Variovorax sp. PBL-E5: one gene and its partner. The protein of the gene in region 1 interacts with the protein of each later gene in a pairwise test. Links are inferred from orthologs where the notes say so. Each region holds a gene or a part of one and is shown in the gene's direction. Other genes may lie near its edges.

Region 1 (5,580 bases):
TCGGTAGTAGGCTTGGGCCCTTTTGGGTGTTTAGGACATACCCATCGACGGCTCCTTGCACGCAGGCATGCCTCATCCCGCCGCGCCCAACGCCCGCCGATACTGAACCGCCTCCGCCACATGCGCGGCCTGCATCTCGCCGGCGCCGGCCAGGTCGGCGATCGTGCGCGCGACCTTCAGCGCGCGGTGCGTGCTGCGCGCCGACCAGCCGAGCCTTGCCGCGGCCGCGTGCATGAACTTCAACGCTGCCGGCTCGAGCGCGGCATGGCGGTCGATCTCGGTGCCTTGCAGCGCCTGGTTGGGCTTGCCCTGTCGCGCCAGCGCGAACGCGCGCGCCGCCGCCACGCGCGCACGGATGCCTTCGGTCGCTTCGCCGGCCGGCGCGTCGAGCAACTGCTGCGCCGAGACCGCGGGCACTTCGATGTGCAGATCGATGCGGTCGAGCAGGGGACCGCTGAGCTTGCCCTGGTAGCGCAGCACCTGGTCCGGCGTGCAGCGGCAGGCCTTGAGCGTCGAGCCGAGGTAGCCGCACGGACACGGGTTCATGGCCGCGATCAACTGGAAGCGCGCGGGAAATTCGGCCCGGCGCGCGGCGCGCGCGATCGTGATGCTGCCGGTTTCCAGCGGCTCGCGCAGCGCCTCGAGCGCGGAGCGCGTGAACTCGGGAAACTCGTCGAGAAAGAGCACGCCGTGGTGCGCCAGCGAGATCTCGCCCGGCCGCGGCGGCGAGCCACCGCCGACGAGGGCCACGGCGCTGGCGGTGTGATGCGGGCTCACCGTCGGCCGGCACATCCAGCGCTCGACCGCGAAGCGGCCGCCCAGGCTGGCGATGGCAGCGCTTTCGAGCGCTTCGTCGACGCTCATCGCCGGCAGCACACCGGCGAAGCGCTGGGCCAGCATGGACTTGCCGGAGCCCGGCGGTCCGACCATCAGCAGGCTGTGGTTGCCGGCGGCCGCGATTTCGAGGGCGCGCTTGGCGCCTGCATGCCCTTTCACATCGGCGAGATCGGCGGGGCGCGCCGCCGGTCGCGCGGCCTGCGGCACAACCCGCGCCCATCCGTCTGCGCCGGCTTCGGGCAGCGGCTGGGCTGCATCGGCCGCCAGAAACTGCCGTACGACGTCGAGCAGGTGCGCGGCGCCATACACCTCGGCGCCTGGCACCAGCGCGGCCTCCCGGGCGCTGTCGGCGGGCAGCACCAGCCGCGTGGCGATCCCGCCCATGTGCAGCGCCAGCGCCATCGCGAGCGCGCCGCGCACGGGCCTGAGCTGACCCGATAGCGAGAGCTCGCCTGCGAACTCGTTACCCGCGAGCCGCGACGCCTCGATCTGGCCGCTCGCCGCGAGGATCCCGAGCGCGATCGGCAGATCGAAGCGGCCCGAATCCTTCGGCAGGTCGGCCGGCGCGAGGTTCACCGTGATGCGCTTGTTGTTGGGGAATTCGAGCCCGGCGTTCTGGATCGCCGAGCGCACGCGTTCGCGCGCTTCCTTCACTTCGACATCGGCCAGGCCTACCAGCGTGAAGCTCGGCAGGCCGTTGGCCAGATGCACCTCGACCGTGACGCTCGCGGCTTCCAGGCCCAGCAAGGCACGGCTCTGCACCAAAGACAGACTCATTCCTCTCCCTTTCCCCAAGATGGTGCTTTCCATCTCTTGTTCGATCTGCTGCATGCCCGGCCCGGCGGCGTTGTTACAGCCTTTTGACAGTTTGGCACGCTCCCTGCTTTGACCTGGACTCCATTCCATTTCAAAACACTCCGAGGAGTCTCTCGATGATGCACCGTAAAACCGTCCGGCTACTGGCCGCGGTCGCCTTCGCCGCCCTGCCGATGCTCGCGAGCGCGCAGCTCACCGGCAACGTTTCGCTCACCAGCGACTACAAGTTCCGTGGCCAGGACCAGGACGTGATCGGCAGCAACGGCTACGCCAAGACCCGCTCGGTCAAGCCCGCCGTGCAGGGCGGCTTCGACTACACCTTCGGCGAGAGCGGCTTCTATGTCGGCAACTGGAACTCCAGCGTCAACTGGCTCAACGGCAACAGCATCGAGACCGACCTGTACGGCGGCTACAAGATGAAGGCAGGCGTCTTCGACCTCGACTTCGGCGTGCTCACGTACCTGTACCCCGGCAACACGCGCGGCAACACCACCGAGCTCTACGGCTCGGCCGGCTACACCGACGAGGTGATCGGCTCCTTCACGCTGAAGTACTCGCACACCGTCTCCAAGGACTACTTCAACTACGCGGGCAACAAGGACGGCTCGGGCCTGAGCGGGCGCAACACGGGCTACCTGAACCTGGCCTATTCGAAGGAGATCATGCCCAAGCTCACGCTCAAGGCCGCCCTGGGCTACACGCACATGAGCGCGGACATCCGAAGCCTGGGCTACAAGAGCTACGTCGACTACAACGTGGGCGCCTCCTATGACTTCGGCAACGGCCTGTCGCTGGCCGGCTCGGTGCAGGGCGCCAATCAGAAGAACGCCTACCTGCTGACCGCCAGCCCGGGCGTGGACTTCGGCTTCGGGCCCATCGGCGCCACCACCTACTCGCCCAACAAGGCGCGCTTCATCGTCACGCTGACCAAGACGCTCTAGTCATGAAGAAGCGCGGCCCGCGCGGCCGCGCCGTCCCGTTCCATCGTTAGGAGATCCACCATGAAGCTGGTCACAGCCATCATCAAACCGTTCAAGCTCGACGAAGTGCGCGAAGCGCTCTCGGCCATCGGCGTGCAGGGCATCACCGTCACCGAGGTCAAGGGCTTCGGCCGCCAGAAGGGCCACACCGAGCTGTACCGCGGCGCGGAGTACGTCGTCGACTTCCTGCCCAAGGTCAAGATCGAGGCCGCCGTGGCCGACGAGCTCGTGGAGCGCGTGATCGAGGCCGTCGAAAGCGCCGCGCGCACCGGGAAGATCGGCGATGGCAAGGTCTTCGTCTACGACCTGGAGCAGGTCGTCCGGATCCGCACCGGCGAAACAGGGCGCGAGGCGCTCTGACCGCAAGGCACGAAAGAAAAAACCAAATGAAAAAACTGCTTGTCTCACTCGCGCTCGGCCTGAGCGTGCTCCTGGCCGGCACGGCCGGCTTCGCTCAAACGCCGGCGCCTGCAGCCGACGCGTCGGCCGCGGCACCTGCGGCTGCTGCGCCCGCTCCGGCCGCCGCCGCTGCACCGGCCACAGCCGCCGCCGCATCCGCGCCGGCCGCCGATGCCTCGGCCGCCGCGGCACCCAGCTTCAACAAGGGCGACACCGCCTGGATGATGGTGTCGACGCTGCTCGTGATCATGATGACCGTGCCCGGCCTCGCGCTGTTCTACGGCGGCCTGGTGCGCAGCAAGAACATGCTGTCGGTGCTGATGCAGGTGATGGTCACCTTCTCGATGATCGTGGTGCTGTGGCTCATCTATGGCTACAGCCTCGCGTTCACCGAGGGGAATTCCTTCGTCGGCGGCTTCGATCGGCTCTTCATGAAGGGCATCTTCGATGCGGCCACCGGCGTGTTCGCGCCGGGTGCGACCTTCAGCAAGGGCGTCTACATCCCCGAACTGCTGTTCGCCGCCTTCCAGGCCACCTTCGCCGGCATCACCTGCTGCCTGATCGTCGGTGCCTTCGCCGAGCGCATCAAGTTCTCGGCCGTGCTGTTGTTCATGGCGATCTGGTTCACCTTCAGCTATGCACCGATCGCACACATGGTCTGGTTCTGGATGGGCCCCGACGCCTACGCCAACAAGGACGTGGTCGATGCGATGAACGCCAAGGCCGGCCTGATCTGGCAATGGGGCGCGCTCGACTTCGCGGGCGGCACCGTGGTGCACATCAACGCCGCCGTCGCCGGCCTCGTGGGCGCGGTGCTGGTCGGCAAGCGCATCGGCTACGGCAAGGAAGCCTTCACGCCGCACTCGCTCACGCTCACCATGGTCGGCGCCTCGCTGCTGTGGGTCGGCTGGTTCGGCTTCAACGCGGGCTCCGCGCTCGAAGCCGGCACCAGCGCGGTGCTGGCCTTCATGAACACCTTCTCGGCCACGGCTGCGGCGGTGCTGGCATGGTGCATCGGCGAAGCGCTGATGCGCGGCAAGGCCTCGATGCTCGGCGCTGCGTCGGGTGCCGTCGCCGGCCTGGTGGCGATCACGCCGGCCGCCGGCAATGTCGGCCTGATGGGCGCGATCGTGGTCGGCTTCGTCGCCGGCTTCGCCTGCCTCTGGGGCGTCAACGGTCTCAAGCACCTGCTCAAGGCGGACGACTCGCTCGACGTCTTCGGCGTGCACGGCGTCGGTGGCATCGTCGGTGCGCTCCTGACCGGCGTCTTCAACACCCAGGCGCTCGGCGGTCCTGGCCTGGTGGGCGACTGGGTCACGGCAGCCGTGACCTCCAACGGCATCGGTGCCCAGGTCTGGATCCAACTGAAGGCCGTGGTGCTGACCATCGTGTGGTCGGGCGTGGTGGCCTTCATCGCCTTCAAGATCGCCGACCTCACCATCGGCCTGCGCGTGACCGAGGAAGAAGAGCGCGAAGGCCTCGATATCTCCTCGCACGGCGAAACCGCCTACAACCGCTGAAGCGAACGGGCCGCCGCGCGCGGCCCGCTTCTTGCAACGGAATCAACGGGTTCTCCTTTGGATGTTCAGCCCGCCAGCGCTTCGGTGCCGGCGGGCTTCTTTTTGTGTGCGCGTCGGTGGCGCGTGGGACCTGGTTCCGGTTTTGCGGGTAGATTCATCGCCATGTGGACGACGCTCGACGACAGCCTGTGCCAGCTCGGTGAATCGCCGTTCTGGCATCCGCACGAAGGTGCGCTCTACTGGCTCGACATTCCCGGGCGCGCCGTGTTGCGAACGCGCGGCGGGATCGGTGCTGCCACCGTCGAACGATGGAGCCTGCCCACCGAGCCGGGCTGCATGGCGCCGGCGCGCAGCGGCGGCCTGGTGATCGCGCTGCGCGACGGCATCTACCGCGCGCCGCAATGGGGCAGTCCGCTGCGATTGCTCGCACGCGCCGACTACGACACGCGCACCATGCGCTTCAACGACGGCAAGTGCGATCCGCTGGGCCGCTTCTGGGCCGGCACGCTCAACGAGGCCAAGGACCGGCCGAACGCCGCGCTCTACTGCCTCGACGCGCGCGGCGGCCGCGCGCCGGTGCTCACGCAGATGGCCAACGAAGCCACCACCGCGAACGGGCTCGCGTTCTCGCCCGATGCCTCGACCCTCTACTGGTCCGACACCACGGCGCACCGTGTGCGCGCGTGGGAATGGGCGGCCGCGTCCAACGTGCTGTCGCGTCCCCGCGTGTTCCGCCAGTTCGAGGGCAAGCCCGCGGGCTGGACGCCGGAATCGCCGGTGCGCTACGAGGGCCGGCCGGACGGCGCCACGGTCGACGCCGCGGGCTGCTACTGGGCCTCGATGTTCGAAGGCGGTCAGCTGCTGCGCTTCGCGGCCTCGGGCGAACAGCTGACGGCGCTGGCGACGCCGGTACAGTGTCCGACCATGCCCTGCCTCGGCGGCGGCGACCTGCGCACGCTGTTCGTCACCTCCGCACGGCAGGGCCGGCCCGCATCGGAACTGGCGCAGCGTCCCGCGTCGGGCTACGT
Region 2 (5,956 bases), 2.6 Mb from region 1 along the record:
CAGCGACGAAGCGCTCGATCTGCGTGCCCTCCATGACGGAGGCGTTGTCGGAATAAGCGATCACCGTGTGCTGCGGGTTCTGGCGCTCGGTGTGGCGGATCATCGAGAACAGGCTCTGCGGCTGCGCCACGCCGTCGACGATGAAATCGGCGTTGAAGATCTTGTGCCGGCAGTGTTCGCTGTTGGCCTGAGCGAACATCATCAGCTCGACGTCGCTCGGATTGCGGCCGATGCGGGTGAAGGCGTCGACCAGGTAGTCGATCTCGTCCTCGGCCAGCGCCAGGCCGAAGGTGGTGTTGGCCGCCACCAGCGCCGCGCGGCCGCCGCCCTGCACGTCGACCTGCGCCATCGGCTGCGCCGGCAGCTCGGCGAACAGGCTGGCGGCCTGGTCGAGCGTGGCCAGCACGGACTCGGTCATGCGGTCGTGCAGCAGCGCTGCGACGGCGGCCAGTTGGTCTCCTTCGAGCGTCGGCGACTTGCCGAAGGCCTTGTCCAGCAGGGGCGCCTTGAGCACCAGGTGGTACTGCGTCACGCGTTCGACGCGGCGCAGCGCGAGGCCGCAGTTGTGGGCGATGTCGGTCGCCTTCGAGGCCCAGGGCGACACCGTGCCCAGGCGCGGGGTGACCACGACCGTCGGGCCGGCCTTTCCGGGCGCGGCGAAGGGTTCGCCGTAACTCAGCAGCGCCTCGAAGCGCGCGCGGTCCGCATCCGCGAGCGCCGCGTCGGTCACCACCAGGTGGACGTGGCGGGCGCCGATGCCCTCGATGCGCGGTTCGATAGCCTGCAGGCGCGGCAGCAGCTGGCGCGCCCGGAAATCGCTGAGTGCGCTGCCGCCCTCGAAGAAGGTCACCACGGGGACGACGGGATGGGCAGACGGGTTCACGGGCAACGTCACGTTCGGATCGGCCGGCAGGCCGCGTTGGGAGTCAAGCAATGAGGCGGCGGCCGCTGACTGGGGCCATCCGCGATAACCCTGAAGTTTAACGGGCTCGATGGGATAATTCGGGGCATGAGCATTACCTACAAAGACGCCGAAGGCGTGGCCGGCATGCGCGTCGCGTGCCGCCTCGCGTCCGAGGTGCTGGATTACCTGACCCCGCACATCCAGCCCGGCGTGACCACCAACCAGATCGACAAGCTTGCGCACGACTACATCACCGGGGTCCAGGGCGCGATCCCGGCGCCGCTCAACTACATGGGCGCCAGCAGCACGCCCTACCCCAAGTCGATCTGCACCTCCGTCAACCACGTGGTGTGCCACGGCATCCCGAACGACAAGCCGCTCAAGAAGGGCGACATCGTCAACTGCGACATCACCGTCATCAAGGACGGCTGGCACGGCGACACCAGCCGCATGTTCGTGGTCGGCGACGCCTCGATCGCAGCCAAGCGCCTGTGCGCCTTCACCTACGAAGCCATGTGGCACGGCATCGTCAAGGTCAGGCCCGGCATCCACCTGGGCGACATCGGCTTCGCGATCCAGCGCTTTGCCGAGAGCAACGGCTTCTCGGTGGTGCGCGAGTTCTGCGGCCACGGCATCGGCCGCGGCTTCCACGAGGAGCCGCAGGTGCTGCACTACGGCAAGCCCGGCACGCTGGAAGAACTCAAGCCCGGCATGACCTTCACCATCGAGCCGATGATCAACGCCGGCAAGCGCGACATCAAGGAAGACGCCAAGGGCGGCCAGTACGACGGCTGGACCATCGTCACGCGCGACCATTCGCTGTCGGCGCAATGGGAGCACACGGTCCTGGTCACCGAGACCGGCTACGAGGTGCTCACGCTGTCCGCCGGCAGCCCCCCGCCGCCCGCTTTCGTCAGCGCCGCGGCCTGACGCCGTATCGGCCGCCCGTGGCTGCCATCATGGTCGACATCCCGTCGCTGCGTGACGCCTATCGCGCGCGCAAGCTCGCGCTGTTCGACCAGTTGCGCAGCGCGCGCGCGCCGACGCGCAGCGTCCACACCGCATTGCGGCAGCTGTCGGCGCTGGCCGATGAAACGCTGGGCGCACTGTGGGCCGAGGCCGGATTCGCGCATGCGTTCGCGCTGGTCGCGGTCGGCGGCTTCGGGCGCGGCGAGCTGTTCCCCTATTCGGATGTCGACGTGCTGCTGCTGCTGCCCGACGATCATGCGGCCGACATCGCGCCCGAGCGGCTCGAAGCCTTCATCGGCCAGTGCTGGGATGCGGGCCTCGAGATCGGCTCCAGCGTGCGCACGGTCGATGAATGCCTGGCCGAGGCCTCGAAGGACGTCACGGTCCAGACCTCGCTGCTCGAATCGCGGCTCGTGGTCGGAGACAAGCGGCTCTATGCGGGATTTCGCAAGCGCTTCCTCGCTGCCATCGACCCGCAAGCCTTCTACGCCGCCAAGTCGCAGGAGATGCGGCACCGCCACCAGAAGTTCGACAGCACGCCCTATGCGCTCGAACCCAACTGCAAGGAATCGCCCGGCGGCCTGCGCGACCTGCAGACCATCCTGTGGATGAGCAAGGCGGCGGGCTTCGGCAACCGCTGGGACGACCTCGCGAAGTCCGGCCTGGCCACGCCCTTCGAGGTGCAGCAGATCAAGCGCAACGAGGCGCTGCTGAGCCTGATCCGCGCGCGCCTGCACGTGATCGCCAACCGCCGCGAGGACCGGCTGGTGTTCGACCTGCAGACCGCCGTCGCCGCCAGCTTCGGCTATGCCGGCGAGTCCCAGCGCAGGGCGAGCGAAGCGCTGATGCGCCGCTACTACTGGGCCGCCAAGGCGGTGTCGCAGCTCACGCAGATCCTGCTGCTCAACATCGCCGAACGCCTGCAGCCGCAGGCCGAGGAAGCGACGCGCATCAACGACCGCTTCTTCGAGAAGGCCGGGCTGATCGAGGTGGCGAGCGACGATCTCTACCTGAAGGATCCGCACGCGATCCTCGAGACCTTCCTGCTCTACCAGAAGACGATCGGCGTCAACGGCCTCGCGCCGCGCACGCTGCGCGCGCTCTACAACGCGCGCCATGTGATGGACAGCAAGTTCCGCAACGACCGCGTGAACCACATGACCTTCATGCGCATGCTGCTGGAGCCGCGCGGCATCACGCACGCGCTCAGGCTCATGAACCAGACCTCGGTGCTGGGGCGCTACCTGCGCGTGTTCCGCAGCATCGTCGGGCAGATGCAGCACGACCTGTTCCACGTCTACACGGTCGACCAGCACATCCTGATGGTGCTGCGCAACGTGCGGCGCTTCTTCATCGCCGAGCATGCGCACGAGTATCCGTTCTGCTCGCAGCTCGCCGCGGGCTGGGACAAGCCGTGGATCCTGTACGTCGCCGCGCTGTTCCACGACATCGCCAAGGGCCGCGGCGGCGACCACTCCGAGCTCGGTGCGCGCGACGTGCGGCGCTTCTGCCGCCAGCACGAGATCGAGCGCGAGGACAGCCGGCTGATCGAGTTCCTGGTGGCTGAGCACCTGGTGATGAGCCAGGTCGCGCAGAAGCAGGACCTGAGCGACCCGGAGGTGATCGGCGCCTTCGCCAAACGCGTGGGCAACGAGCGCTATCTGACGGCGCTGTACCTGCTGACCATCGCCGACATCCGGGGCACCTCGCCGCGCGTGTGGAATGCCTGGAAAGGCAAGCTGCTCGAAGACCTCTACCGATCGACGCTGCGCGCGCTGGGCGGACGCATGCCGGATCCGGGCGCCGAGGTCGAGGCGCGCAAGCGCGACGCGCTGATCCAGCTGGCGCTGTATGCGCAACCCTTCGAGGCGCACAAGGCGCTGTGGGAGACGCTCGACGTCGGCTACTTCATGCGCCACGATGCGTCGGAGATCGCGTGGCACACCAAGCAGCTGTCGCGCCACGTGCCGCCGCGCGGCATACCGGTCGATCCGCATGCGCCGGCCCTGGTGCGCGCCCGGCTGTCGCCGGTGGGCGAAGGCCTGCAGGTGGTCGTGTACACGCCCGATCAGCCCGACTTGTTCGCACGCATCTGCGGCTACTTCGATCAGGCCTCGTTCAGCATCCTGGATGCCAAGGTCCACACGGCGAGCAACGGCTATGCGCTGGACACCTTCCAGGTCGTCGCGACCTTCATTCCCGAGCATTACCGCGACCTGATCAGCATGGTCGAGACCGGGCTGGCGAAAACGCTCGGCGAAGCCGGGCCGCTGCCGCCGCCGAGCAAGGGCCGCGTCTCGCGCCGGGTGCGGAGTTTTCCGATCAAGCCGCGCATCAGCCTCCTGCCCGACGAGAAGGCGCAGCGCTGGCTGCTCAACATCTCGGCCAGCGATCGCACCGGCCTCTTGTATTCGGTCGCACGCGTGCTGGCGCGGCATCATCTGAATCTTCAGCTCGCGAAGGTGACGACGCTCGGCGAACGGGTCGAGGACACCTTCCTGATCAGCGGACCGGAATTGCAGGGGCAGCGCGCGCAGCTGGCGATCGAGACCGAACTGCTCGAGGCGCTGGCGGCCTGAGCGTCGCTAGTCCCGGCCGGCAGCGAGTCGCCGCTCCAGCCACCCGGCGTACCTCGCCAACCCGAAGCACATCACCCAATACACCAGCGCCAGGAACAGGTAGCCCTCGAGGTAGAACGGCCGCCATGTCGGATCGCCGCCGAGGGCCAGCCCCAGCGCGCCGGTCAGTTCGAAGAGGCCAACCACGGTCACCAGCGAGGTGTCCTTCAGGGTTCCGACGACGGTGTTGGTAATTGCCGGCACGACCAGTCGCAGCGCCTGCGGCAGCACGATGTCGCGCTGCACCGCCCAGCGGCCGAAGCCGAGCGCCATCGCGGCATCGATCTGGCCGCGCGGCACGGCCTGCAGGCCGCCGCGGATGATCTCCGCCAGGTAGGCCGCGACGAACAGCGCAAGGCCGGCCAGCACGCGCACCAGCACGTCCGGCTGCCAGCTCGCGGGCCACAGCAGCGGCAGCAGGAACGAGGCCATGAACAGCACCGAGATCAGCGGCACGCCCCGCACCAGCTCGATGTAGGTGGCGCTGAGCGTGCGCGCCACCGGCCATTGCGAACGCCGGCCCAGCGCCAGCAGCAGCGACAGCGGAAACGCGAGCGCCAGCCCAACCACCGCGAGCCCGATCGTAAGCGGCAGGCCGCCCCAGCGGCTGGTCGGCACCATGGCCAGGCCGAGCACGCCGCCGCGCATCAGCACCACGAACAGCGCGAGCACGACGACCCACAGCGGCAGCAGCCAGACGCGCCAGCTGCGCGGCCAGGCGCTCAGCATGGTGGTCGCCGACAGCACGCCGACCGCAATCGCCGGGCGCCATTGGTCTTCATAGGGATAGCGGCCGAACAGGAAGGGTCGCCACTTCTCCGCGATCACACCCCAGCAGGCGCCATGCCGCAACGCGCGGCAGGCTTCGGCATCGGGGCGGAACACGGCGTGCACCACGCCCCAGTCGAGCGCGTGCAGGGCCACCCATACGATGAGCAGTGCCAGCACCAGCGTCGCGAGCGCCCGCAGCGGCGAACCCCAGAGGTCCCTGCGCCACTCGATGGCCGGCCGCACCGTACGGTTCATTGCCACCCTCGCAGCGCGACACGCGCGTTGTAGCGGTTCATCACCCCAGAAATCAGCAACGACATCAGCAGATACACCGCCATGATCACCGCGATGCATTCGAAGGCACGGCCGGTCGAGTTGAGCGAGGTGTTGGCAATGGAGACCAGCTCGGGGTAGCCCACCGCGACCGCGAGCGAGGAATTCTTGGTCAGGCTCAGCAACTGGTTGGTCAGTGCCGGCACGATCACGCGCAGGGCCTGCGGCATCACCACGATGCGCAGCTGCTGGTGCGGCGAAAGCCCGAGCGCCTGCGCTGCCAGTTTCTGGCCTTGCGAGACCGACGCGATGCCGGCGCGCACGATCTCAGCCACGAAAGCGGCCGTGTAGAGCGCGAGCGCGATCACCACGGCCAGGTATTCCGGGCTCAGTGCCGCACCGCCGCTGACGTTGAAACTGC

What was found. Proteins that work in one complex are often made in the same cells at the same time.
Region 2: the proteins of glnK (region 1) and WDLP6_RS13760 interact in binary tests that used the Escherichia coli proteins (3 or more experiments, as listed by UniProt). The link is inferred for Variovorax sp. PBL-E5 from one-to-one orthologs.

The regions. Positions count from the first base shown.
Region 1 is NZ_LR594671.1:239,711-245,290, forward strand. The notes cover bases 1,539-4,323. They hold glnK (P-II family nitrogen regulator), read left to right. Parts: upstream 1,539-2,654; coding sequence 2,655-2,993; downstream 2,994-4,323. Other genes in these bases: WDLP6_RS01150 (YifB family Mg chelatase-like AAA ATPase), read right to left, coding at 1,539-1,614; WDLP6_RS01155 (TorF family putative porin), read left to right, coding at 1,773-2,594; WDLP6_RS01165 (ammonium transporter), read left to right, coding at 3,020-4,323. Outside these bases: more of WDLP6_RS01150, read right to left, coding at 73-1,538; more of WDLP6_RS01165, read left to right, coding at 4,324-4,552; WDLP6_RS01170 (SMP-30/gluconolactonase/LRE family protein), read left to right, coding at 4,715-5,580. UniProt on the Escherichia coli protein: Involved in the regulation of nitrogen metabolism. Regulates the activity of its targets by protein-protein interaction in response to the nitrogen status of the cell.
Region 2 is NZ_LR594671.1:2,827,139-2,833,094, forward strand. The notes cover bases 1,497-4,657. They hold WDLP6_RS13760 ([protein-PII] uridylyltransferase), read left to right. Parts: upstream 1,497-1,863; coding sequence 1,864-4,452; downstream 4,453-4,657. Other genes in these bases: map (type I methionyl aminopeptidase), read left to right, coding at 1,497-1,834; WDLP6_RS13765 (amino acid ABC transporter permease), read right to left, coding at 4,459-4,657. Outside these bases: purL (phosphoribosylformylglycinamidine synthase), read right to left, coding at 1-883; more of map, read left to right, coding at 1,010-1,496; more of WDLP6_RS13765, read right to left, coding at 4,658-5,517; WDLP6_RS13770 (amino acid ABC transporter permease), read right to left, coding at 5,514-5,956.